2 regions of the Azospirillum terrae genome follow, and region 2 is predicted to be linked to the other one. Evidence: predicted binding sites of a transcription regulator. Region 2 holds the regulator's gene; the other holds the start of a gene.

Region 1 (4,770 bases), on a different contig from region 2:
CCGTGGCAGAACACCAGGCCGTCGTCAATGTGCAGAACGTCGCCACCGCCGTATTCGTGCACCCGGCCGCGCACGTCCCAGGGGGCGGGCAGCAGGTCGGCGGTGACGCCGTCCGCGGTGCGGCGCACCGGCACGGTCCGCCCACTTTCATTGGCGCGACTCTCCAGCCAGTGCACCGCGCCATCCCGGCGCCAGGGTGCGCGCAGACCGACGCCGGCATCGACGAGGCTGCGCGCCGTGACCGGCGACGTCCAGGTGCCGTAGGGAGCAGTGACGGGCATGGCGGACTCCGGCTTATTCCTTGGCCGGCTTGGTCGCCGGATCGCCGCCGGTTTCCCGTGCGGCGTCGCCGATCAGGCCGGTCTCGCGGTAGTAGCGCTCGGCGCCGGGATGCAGCGGCACGGCGATGGCGGCCACCGCGCGGGACGGGTCGATGCTGCGCCCCTTCGGGTGGCCTTCGGCCAACAGGCGGCGGGTGTTCTCGTGCCACAGCGCGCGGGTGACGCCGTAGACCGTCTCGTCGCTGGTCTCGGCACGCACCAGCAACTCGGCGCCGACGCTCAGCGTGGCGGTTGCCGGCACGCCGGGGTAGGTGTCGACGGCGATCACCGTCTCGGCGAAGAAGCGCTGCGTCTGGCGCAGCCGCCCGGCCACCGGCCCGTCGATGGGAACGAGGCGCACCGGCAGCCGCCCCGCCGCGTCGCTGACCGCCGACACCGGCGCGCCGCCGACGATGGAGAAGGCGTCCACCTCGCCGCGCGCCAGCTGGTCGGCGGCGGTGCCGGGCTTCAGGTAGCGGGGCTGAAGGTCCGTCTCGGACAGGCCATAGGCCTCCAGCACCACGCGCAGATCGACCAGCGTGCCGGAGCCCTCCTCGCCCACCGACACCACCTTGCCCTTGAGGTCGGGGATGGCGTGGATGTCGCTGTCGGCGCGCACAACGATGTGGATCGCTTCGCCGTACAGCGTGCCGATGGTGCGCAACTGCTCGAACGGCGGCTTGCCAGCGTAGGTGCCGGTGCCGGTGTAGGCCCAGTACGCCACGTCGGCCTGCGCCATGCCGGCCTCGACGGCGGCGGCGCGCAGCAGGTCGATGTTCTCCACCGAGCCGTTGGTCGCCTGCGCCACCGCGATCAGCCCCGGCACGCCGCAGCTGCCGCCTTTGTCGCAGGGCCGCGAGCCCGGCGGGTTGGAGATGGCGTTGGCGATCAGCCCGCCGATGGGGAAATAGGTACCGCCCGTCGTGCCGGTGGCGATGCGGAAATAGCGCAGCTCCTGCGCCGACAGGGTCCCGCCCCACGGCAGCAGCGCCAATCCCCCCAGGCCCGCCAGCATCTGCCGCCGCGACGGTGCGCGAGCGAACGAAGGAGGGAACGGGTATGCGGTTGCGCGCTGCACCGGCGGGGTCCTCGCGTAGGCAGTCGGAACGGTGGGTGCTCGTGCTGGGAGACGTGCCAAGAAGAATACCTGCAACCCGCCTTTTTCAAGGCGTGCTCGGCCTAAAGAACCCCTGCCAGGTCCAGAACACCGGCAAGTGCTACCGCACCGCCACACATCTGCACCGCGCGCGGCGACGCCGCCTGCCCCAGCACCGCCACCAGCCCGACCCCGGCCGAGGTCAGCAGCAGCACCGACGCCGCGAATCCCGCCCAGAACAGCGCCCGCCCTTCCTGGACATAGCCGTGGAACACCGCCGCCGCGGCCACCGTCAGGATCGCCACCACCAGCGGCACCCGCAGCCCCATGGCCACCAGCACCCCCAGCAGCACCAGCGAGGCGGCCAGCCCTTGCCCGGCGAACGGCAGTTGCACGCCGAAATGCGCCGCCGCCCCGGCGGCCAGCGCCGCGGTCAGCGCCGCGGCGGGCAGTTGCCACACCGCCGGCCCGCCGCTCTGCCCGGCCCACAGCCCGACCGCGAGCAGCCCGAGCAGGTGCGCCAGCACGCTCACCGGCCCGAGCAGGCCGCTGCCGAAGGCGCCGCCGCTCAACACCGTGCGCGCCTCGGCCGGCGCCGCGGCCAGCAGCATAGTTCCAACGGCCAGCGCCGCGATTCGCCCGCTCATCCCGTCCCCCGCCGGTGTCCCTGCCGCCGGTATAGCGGTGACAGGACCGTTGGGGAAGGGAGCGCGTAGCGCGACTGGGCCGTTGAGGCCCCGCGCGCGCATGCGCGCGAAGGCAAGGGCGCGGATGCGCCCGCCCGCCGTCTGAGGGCAAATAAAAATACTAGCGGCGCATCAGGTCGCGACGGTCCAGTTCGATCTGCTGGTTCATCATGTCGCGCTGGCGCATCGGGTCGGGTATCAGCGTGGTGGGGTCGTTGCGCATGCGATCCAGTTCGGAGCGCGCCTGATCCCGCTTGAAGTCGTCCACCGCCCGGTCGGTGGACGGGACGGGCTGCGGCGTCACCGGCACCCCGGTGTAGAGGTTGGACGGCGGCGGGCTGGAACTGCCGCGGCGCGGGCGCGGCGGCGGATTGTCCGGGCGTTGGGCGGGGGCCTGCGACTCGGCGCTCGTCGTGGACTGGGCGGCGCTGCCGCCGGGAACGTAGGTCTGGGTTCGGATGGCGGAGGGGATCGCCCCCCCGGCCAGCCCCGGCGTCTCGTCCCGAACCTCGGTGCCCACGCAGGCGGTGAGCCCGAGCACCAGGACGGCCGTGATCGCTGTGCTTTTCATACCCATCAATGTCGTCCGTCCGAGCCCTCGGGACAAGCACCCTCCAAGCGGAGCATCCACGGCGAAGCCGACGCTTCGGACTCCACAAAGCGCCACTTTTGATTCTATGATGTTCCCGTATTGTTCTTATCAGACATGGAGGACGGCATGGCGCGGCGCATTCTGTCGCTCTGGCTTCCGCGGCTTTCCACCGACGCCTGGACGCGGCGGCGGCCGGAGATGGCGGCACAGCCGCTCGCCGCGGTGGCGGCGGAGCGCGGGCGGTCGATGGTCGTCGCCGTCAATCACGCGGCCGAGCGCGCCGGCGTGCACCGCGGCGTCACCCTGGCCGACGCCCGCGCCGTGGAGCCGGGGCTGGTCGCCTTCGACGCCGACCCCGCGGGGGATGCGCGGCTGCTGGACGCCCTGGCCGACTGGGCGTTGCGCTGGACACCGTGGACGGCGACGGACGGCGACGGGCTGGTGCTGGACGTGACGGGCTGCGCGCACCTGTTCGGCGGCGAGTCGGGACTGCTGGCGGACGTGGTGGAGCGGCTGAAGCGCGCCGGCTTCGAGGCGCACGCCGCGCTGGCCGACACCCCCGCCGCGGCCTGGGCGGTGGCGCGGTATGCAGACTCGCCCCTCATCATCGCCCCCGCCCTCCAACGCCAAGCGCTCGATCCCCTCCCCATGGCCGCGCTCCGCCTGCCCCCGGAAACCGTCACCGCGCTGGCGGCGGTCGGGTTGCGGCGGGTGGGCGACCTGCACGGGGTGCCGCGCGCCACGCTGACCGCGCGCTTCGGCCCACAGCCGGCCCGGCGCCTCGACCAAGCCCTCGGCCGGCTGGACGAGCCGGTGTCCCCGCACCGCCCCGTCGCCCCGCACACCGCGCGCCTCGCCTTTGCCGAGCCCATCGCCACGCCGGACGACCTCGCCCGCGCCACGCGCGCCCTGCTGGACGCGCTGTGCGAAGGGCTGGAACACCGCCAGGAGGGTGCCCGCCGGCTGGAACTGACGGCGCACCGCATCGACCGCCGCCTTGAGGACGCGCCGCAAAGCCTCGTCGTCGGCACCGGCCGCCCGGTGCGCGACCCGGCGGCGCTGATGCGCCTGTTCGCCGAAAAGCTGGAACGCCTCGCCCCCGGCCCCGGCATCGAGGTGATGGTGCTGTCCGCCCCCGTGGCCGGGCCGTTGGGCGCGGTGCAGACCGGGCTGGACGGAGGGGGCGACGATTCGGACCTCGGCGATCTGGTGGACCGGCTGAGCAACCGGCTGGGGCCGCAGAGCGTGCTGCGCCTCGTCCCGCGCGCGAGTTGGCTGCCCGAGCGCGCGGTAGCCGGCTGCTCCCCCTTGGCAAGGCCGGCCAACCAGCCGCTGTGGCCGGCCGACCGGCCGCGCCCGGTGCGCCTGCTGGCCCCGCCCGAACTCATCGAGGCCATCGCCCCTGTGCCCGACGACCCGCCGCGGATGTTCCGCTGGCGCGGCATCGCCCACCGCGTCCGCCGCGCCGACGGCCCGGAGCGCATCGAAGCCGAGTGGTGGCGCCGTGACGGAGCCCCCCGCGACTACTACCGCGTCGAGGATTCCGATGGCCGCCGTTTCTGGCTGTTCCGCCAGGGGCTCTACCAGCCCGAAACGGCGCCGCGCTGGTTCCTGCACGGGTTCTTCGGGTGATGATTCCTTACGCGGAACTCCAGGTCACCAGCAGCTTCACCTTCCTGGAAGGCGCCTCGCACGCCGACGAGCTGGTGCTGACCGCGGCGGCGCTCGGCCTCGCGGCGCTGGCGGTCACCGACCGCAACACGCTGGCCGGCGTGGTGCGCGCCCACGTCGCCGCCCGAGACCACAAGATGCGCCTCGTCGTCGGCTGCCGGCTCGACCTGACCGATGCCGCCAGCCTGCTCGTCTTCCCCACCGACCGGGCGGCATACGGCCGCCTGTCGCGCCTGCTCACCATCGGCAAGCGGCGGGCGCCGAAGGGGGAGTGCTTCCTCGGCCGCGACGATTTTCTGGCGCACGCCGAGGGCATGCGCGCCGTCCTGCTGCCGCCGGACGGGCGCAACGATTCCGGCTTCATCGCGGAGCTGGCGCGCTGGCGTTCCGACCTGGGCCGCAGCC
Region 2 (4,770 bases):
GCATCGGCGGCTCCGGATTCGTGCTGAGCGCTGCGGTCGCGGTCGAGGGGCCGCCGCCGACGCTGTGGCGGGCGGTGATGATCGGCGTGGAGCGCCTGCGGGAGCGCATCTTCGAGCGCTGCCGGGCTGCGCTGCCGGAGCCGGAAGCCTCGATGACCGCGGCGCTGCTGAACGGCGAGCAAACCGGCATTCCCAAGCCGGTGATGGACGACATGCGGGCCAGCGGCCTGTCGCATCTGCTGTCGGTTTCGGGTCTGCATGTGGCGCTGGTCGCCGGACTGGTGTTCGCCGTGCTGCGCGGACTGTTGGCGCTGATCGAACCGCTGGCGCTGCGCTGGCCGATCAAGAAGATCGCGGCGGTCGGCGGCATCCTCGCTGCAGCCGGCTATCTGCTGGTGGTCGGGCCGCAGGCGCCGATGCTGCGCTCGGTGCTGATGAGCGGCATGGTGATGGCCGCCGTCCTGGTTGACCGCACCACGGTCAGCCTGCGGGTCATCGTGTTCGCCGGGCTCACCGTTCTGCTGATCCAGCCCGAGGGCATGCTCGGCCCGAGCTTCCAGATGTCGTTCGGCGCCGTGCTGGCGCTAATCTCGGCGTTCGAAGTGATGGCGCCGACGTTGCGCCGTTGGCAGGAAGGCGCCGGCTGGCCATTGAAGACGCTGCTGTACTTCACCGGCGTGGCGCTGTCGTCGGTGGTCGCCACGCTGGCGACCACACCGTTCTCGCTGTTCCACTTCCAGCAGGTGGCGCTGTATGGCGTGCTGTCCAACATGCTGGCGGTGCCGGTCACCTCGTTCTGGGTGATGCCCTGGGGCCTGCTGGCCTATGTTCTGCTGCCGATGGGATGGGAGGAGCCGGCGCTGGTCGCCATGGGGTGGGGCGTCACCGTCGTCATCTGGACGGCGCACCTGACGGCCGGATTGCCGGGCGCCACACTGCTGGTCCCGGCCATGCCGCTGGCGGGTCTGGTCGCCATCGTCCTGGGTGGGTTGTGGCTGGCGCTGTGGAGCGGGCGTTGGCGGTTGTGGGGGCTGGTGCCGGTGCTGCTCGGCCTGATTTCCCCGGTGTTCACCGTGCCGCCGGACGTGCTGGTGGCCGGCGACGGCAAGCTGCTGGCAGTGCGCGCCGCAGATGGGCGCCTGAGCCTGTCGAGCGCCACCGCCGCGCGCTTCATCGCCAACGCGTGGCTGAAGCGCGACGGGGTGGACACGCCGTCGGCGCCCTGGCCGAGGGGGGGCCGCAGCACCGATGGCCGGCTGGCGTGCGACGCGCTGGGCTGTGTCTACCGCAAGGACGGCCGGACGGTGGCTCTGTCTTCCAATTCCCAAGCGCAGGCGGAAGACTGCGGATCCGCCGATGCGGTGGTCAACCTTGAGCCGGCCCGCCACTGTCGGGCACCGTTGGTCATCGACCGCTGGGCGCTGCTGCGCGGCGGTACCCACGCGCTCTATGTCACCTCCGGCGGCGTCCGGGCGGAGAGCGTGCGGGAGCGGCGCGGGCAGCGTCCGTGGACCGTACCTTAGCGTTCAGAGATTCAATACTTGCGGAACAGGCCGACCAGCTTGCCTTGCACGCGCACACGGTCGGCGCCGAAGATACGGGTTTCGTAGGCGGCGTTGGCGGGCTCCAGCGCGATGGTGTTGCCCTTGCGGCGCAGGCGCTTCAGCGTCACCTCGCCGTCGTCCACCAGGGCGACGACGATGCTGCCATTGTCCGCGGTGTCGCAGCGCTGGATCACCACCGTGTCGCCGTCGAGGATGCCGGCTTCGACCATCGAGTCGCCGGCCACCTCAAGCGCGTAGTGGTCACCGGGCGTCAGCATGGTCGCCGGGACGTCCACGTAGTTGGAGTTGTCGCGCAACGCCTCGATGGGCGTGCCCGCGGCGATGCGGCCATAAAGGGGAAGTTGCACGGTCTCGGCCGCCGCCATCACCTCGCGGCCGGGGAGCGCCGCGGAGAAATCGCCCTTGATGACGTTGGGCTGGAACTTGGCGCGCGGCGGCCGGCCGGAGCCGCGGGCGTCCAACCCCTCGGGCAGCTTCAGCACCTCCAGCGCGCGGGCGCGGTGCGGTAGGCGGCGGATGAACCCGCGCTCCTCCAGGCCGGTAATCAGGCGGTGGATTCCCGACTTGGACTTAAGGTTCAGCGCGTCCTTCATCTCGTCGAACGAGGGCGAGACGCCGCCCTGGCCCAGCCGCTCGTTGATGAAGAGCAGCAGTTCGTGCTGCTTACGAGTGAGCATGTGTGCCTCCCGGCGAGCGCCGCGCTGGATCTGGAACAAAAGCAAAACGTCCACCAAACGTTCTAGTTTGGTTCTGCGCCGCCGTCAAGGCCCGAGAGGCGACTTTTTAGAGATCCAGGCAACCGCCGCAAAGCGGCAGGATCTCCACCCAGTCGCCCGGCTCGGCCGGCGGGGAACCCGGCTCGCGGACGACCAGCGCGTCGGCGCGGGCGAGCCGCGACGTCATGGCGCTGTCCTGGCGCGAGAACGGCGTGGCGACCGCCTCGCCCTGGTCGTTATGGGCCAGCGTCGCCCGCACGAAGTCGGCGCGCGCGTCGCAGGCGGGCAGGGGCGATGCCAGCCGGGCGAAATGCCGCCTGCCATCCGGCGTCAAGCCCTGGAGCGCCGCCAGCGCCGGTTTCAGGAACAGGATGGCGCACACCGCTGCTGACACCGGGTTGCCGGGCAGGCCGAGCAACCGCACGCCGCCGGCCCGGCCGAACAGCACTGCCTTGCCGGGCCGCATGGCCACCTCGTCGAACGCCAGCGCGCCGCCGCCGAGCACGGTGCGGACGTGATCGTAGTCGCCCTTGGACGCACCGCCGGCGGTGACCAGCAGGTCGGCACCCTCCGCCCCGGCGGCCAGGGCGGCCAGCGACTCCGGGGTGTCGGCGGCGACGCCCAGGTTGCTGGCGATGCCGCCCTGCGTGGTCACCAGCGCACACAGGCCGAAGGCGTTGGAACTGACGATCTGGCCGGGGCCGAGCGGCTCGCCGGGCAAACGCACCTCGTCGCCGGTGGCGAGCACGGCGACACGCGGCCGGCGATGCACCTTCAGCCAGGGCACGTTGGCCGCGGCGGCGAGCGCCACGTCGCGGCTGGTCACCCGGCGTCCGGCGGGCAGCACGGCCTCTCCCGCGCGGAAGTCCAGGCCGGCGGAGCGGACGAACTTGCCGGGTTTGGCGGCGATGGGGACGTGGACGGTGGCGGAGTCGGCGGTGCAATCCTCCTGCATCACCACGGCGTCGGCGCCGTCGGGCAGGGGGGCGCCGGTGAAGATGCGCACCGCTTGGCCGCGGCCGATGGTGCCGGCGAATCCGTGCCCGGCGGCGGATTCACCGATGCGGGTCAGGGCGATGGGAGACTTGGCCGAGGCGCCGGCCACGTCGGCGGCGCGCAGCGCCCAGCCGTCCATCATGGCCGCGGCGAAGGGCGGCTGCGTCAGGCGCGCCGTCACCGGTTCGGCCAGCACGCGGCCCAGCGCATCGGTCAGCGTCACCACCTCGGCCGGTAGGGCCGGGCAGGATGCCAGGATGCGCGCACGGGCCTCGGCGACGGAAATCATGTGGGCGTGGTCCCCCACTCGCCGCTCTTGCCGCCGGCCTTGTGGACAAGGCGGACCTCCGTGATGGTCATGCCGCGGTCCACCGCCTTGCACATGTCGTAGACGGTCAGCGCCGCCACCGAAACGGCGGTCAGCGCCTCCATCTCCACGCCGGTCTGGCCCTTCAGCTTGCAGGTGGCGGTGATGTCCACCGCGTTGCGCGCCGGCTCTACTGTCAAATCCACCTTCACCGAGGTCAGCGCCAGGGGGTGGCACAGCGGAATGAGGTCCGGCGTGCGCTTGGCGCCCATGATGCCGGCCAATCGCGCCACGCTCAGCACGTCACCCTTCTTGACGCCGCCTTCCATGATGAGCCGCAGCGTCTCCGGCTGCATGAGCACGGAGCCTTGCGCGGTGGCCGTGCGCGTCGTCTCCGCCTTGTCGGAGACGTCCACCATCACAGCGCGGCCTTCGGAATCGAAGTGTGTGAAGCCGGACATGGGCGTATCCCCTCAGGCGCGCGCCAGAAGCGCTCGGGTGGCGGCGGTGACGTCGTCTTGTCGCATCAGCGATTCGCCGACCAGGAAGCACCTGGCGCCCACGGCGGCCATGCGCGTCAGGTCGGCTGGGCTGTACAGGCCGCTTTCGGCGACCAGCATGCGGCCCGGCGGAACGTGCGACGCCAGTTCCTCCGTTGTCGCAAGATCGATCGCTAAAGTCTTGAGATTGCGGTTGTTTACACCAATCAACGGCAGGTCGATCTTCAGCGCACGATCCAGCTCCGGCCGGTCGTGCACCTCGACCAGCACGTCCATGCCGTAATGCTTGGCGGCGTCGGCCAACTCGCCGGCCTGGGCATCCTCCAACGCCGCCATGATCAGCAGAATGCAGTCGGCGCCCAGCGCACGGGCTTCAGCCACTTGATAAACATCGAGCATGAAGTCCTTGCGCAGCAACGGCAAATCCACCGCGGCGCGCGCGGCCACCAGATACTCGTCGCGGCCCTGGAAGTACGGCTCGTCGGTCAGCACCGACAGGCAGGTGGCGCCGCCTTCCCGATAGGCGCGGGCGAGCGTCGGCGGATCGAAGTCGGCGCGGATCAGACCCTTGGACGGGCTGGCCTTCTTGATCTCGGCGATCAGTCCGTAGCCGCCGGCATCCACCGTCCGGCGCAGCGCCGCCACGAAGCCACGCGGCGGATCGGCGGTGCGAGCCTCGGCCTCGA

Evidence for each region. Region 2 encodes LexA, which represses DNA repair genes until DNA is damaged. Its sites were predicted from a motif close to ATGTTCTANTTTGGTTC; they were not measured.
Region 1: ACSVDD_RS11125 (Y-family DNA polymerase) is a predicted target of LexA. The motif match lies at 2,783-2,799, and genes of this name have one in related genera.

The regions. Positions count from the first base shown of each region.
Region 1 covers NZ_JBPXMR010000003.1:257,811-262,580, reverse strand. Annotated here, with positions in the region: gene ACSVDD_RS11145 (S9 family peptidase) at 1-281, opposite strand, end outside; gene ACSVDD_RS11140 (TAXI family TRAP transporter solute-binding subunit) at 295-1,335, opposite strand; gene ACSVDD_RS11135 (HupE/UreJ family protein) at 1,500-2,063, opposite strand; gene ACSVDD_RS11130 (hypothetical protein) at 2,224-2,673, opposite strand; gene ACSVDD_RS11125 (Y-family DNA polymerase) at 2,821-4,326, shown strand; gene ACSVDD_RS11120 (error-prone DNA polymerase) at 4,326-4,770, shown strand, end outside.
Region 2 covers NZ_JBPXMR010000001.1:201,384-206,153, forward strand. Annotated here, with positions in the region: gene ACSVDD_RS00910 (ComEC/Rec2 family competence protein) at 1-1,523, shown strand, start outside; gene lexA (transcriptional repressor LexA) at 1,535-2,242, opposite strand; gene ACSVDD_RS00920 (molybdopterin molybdotransferase MoeA) at 2,349-3,566, opposite strand; gene moaC (cyclic pyranopterin monophosphate synthase MoaC) at 3,563-4,045, opposite strand; gene trpC (indole-3-glycerol phosphate synthase TrpC) at 4,058-4,770, opposite strand, start outside.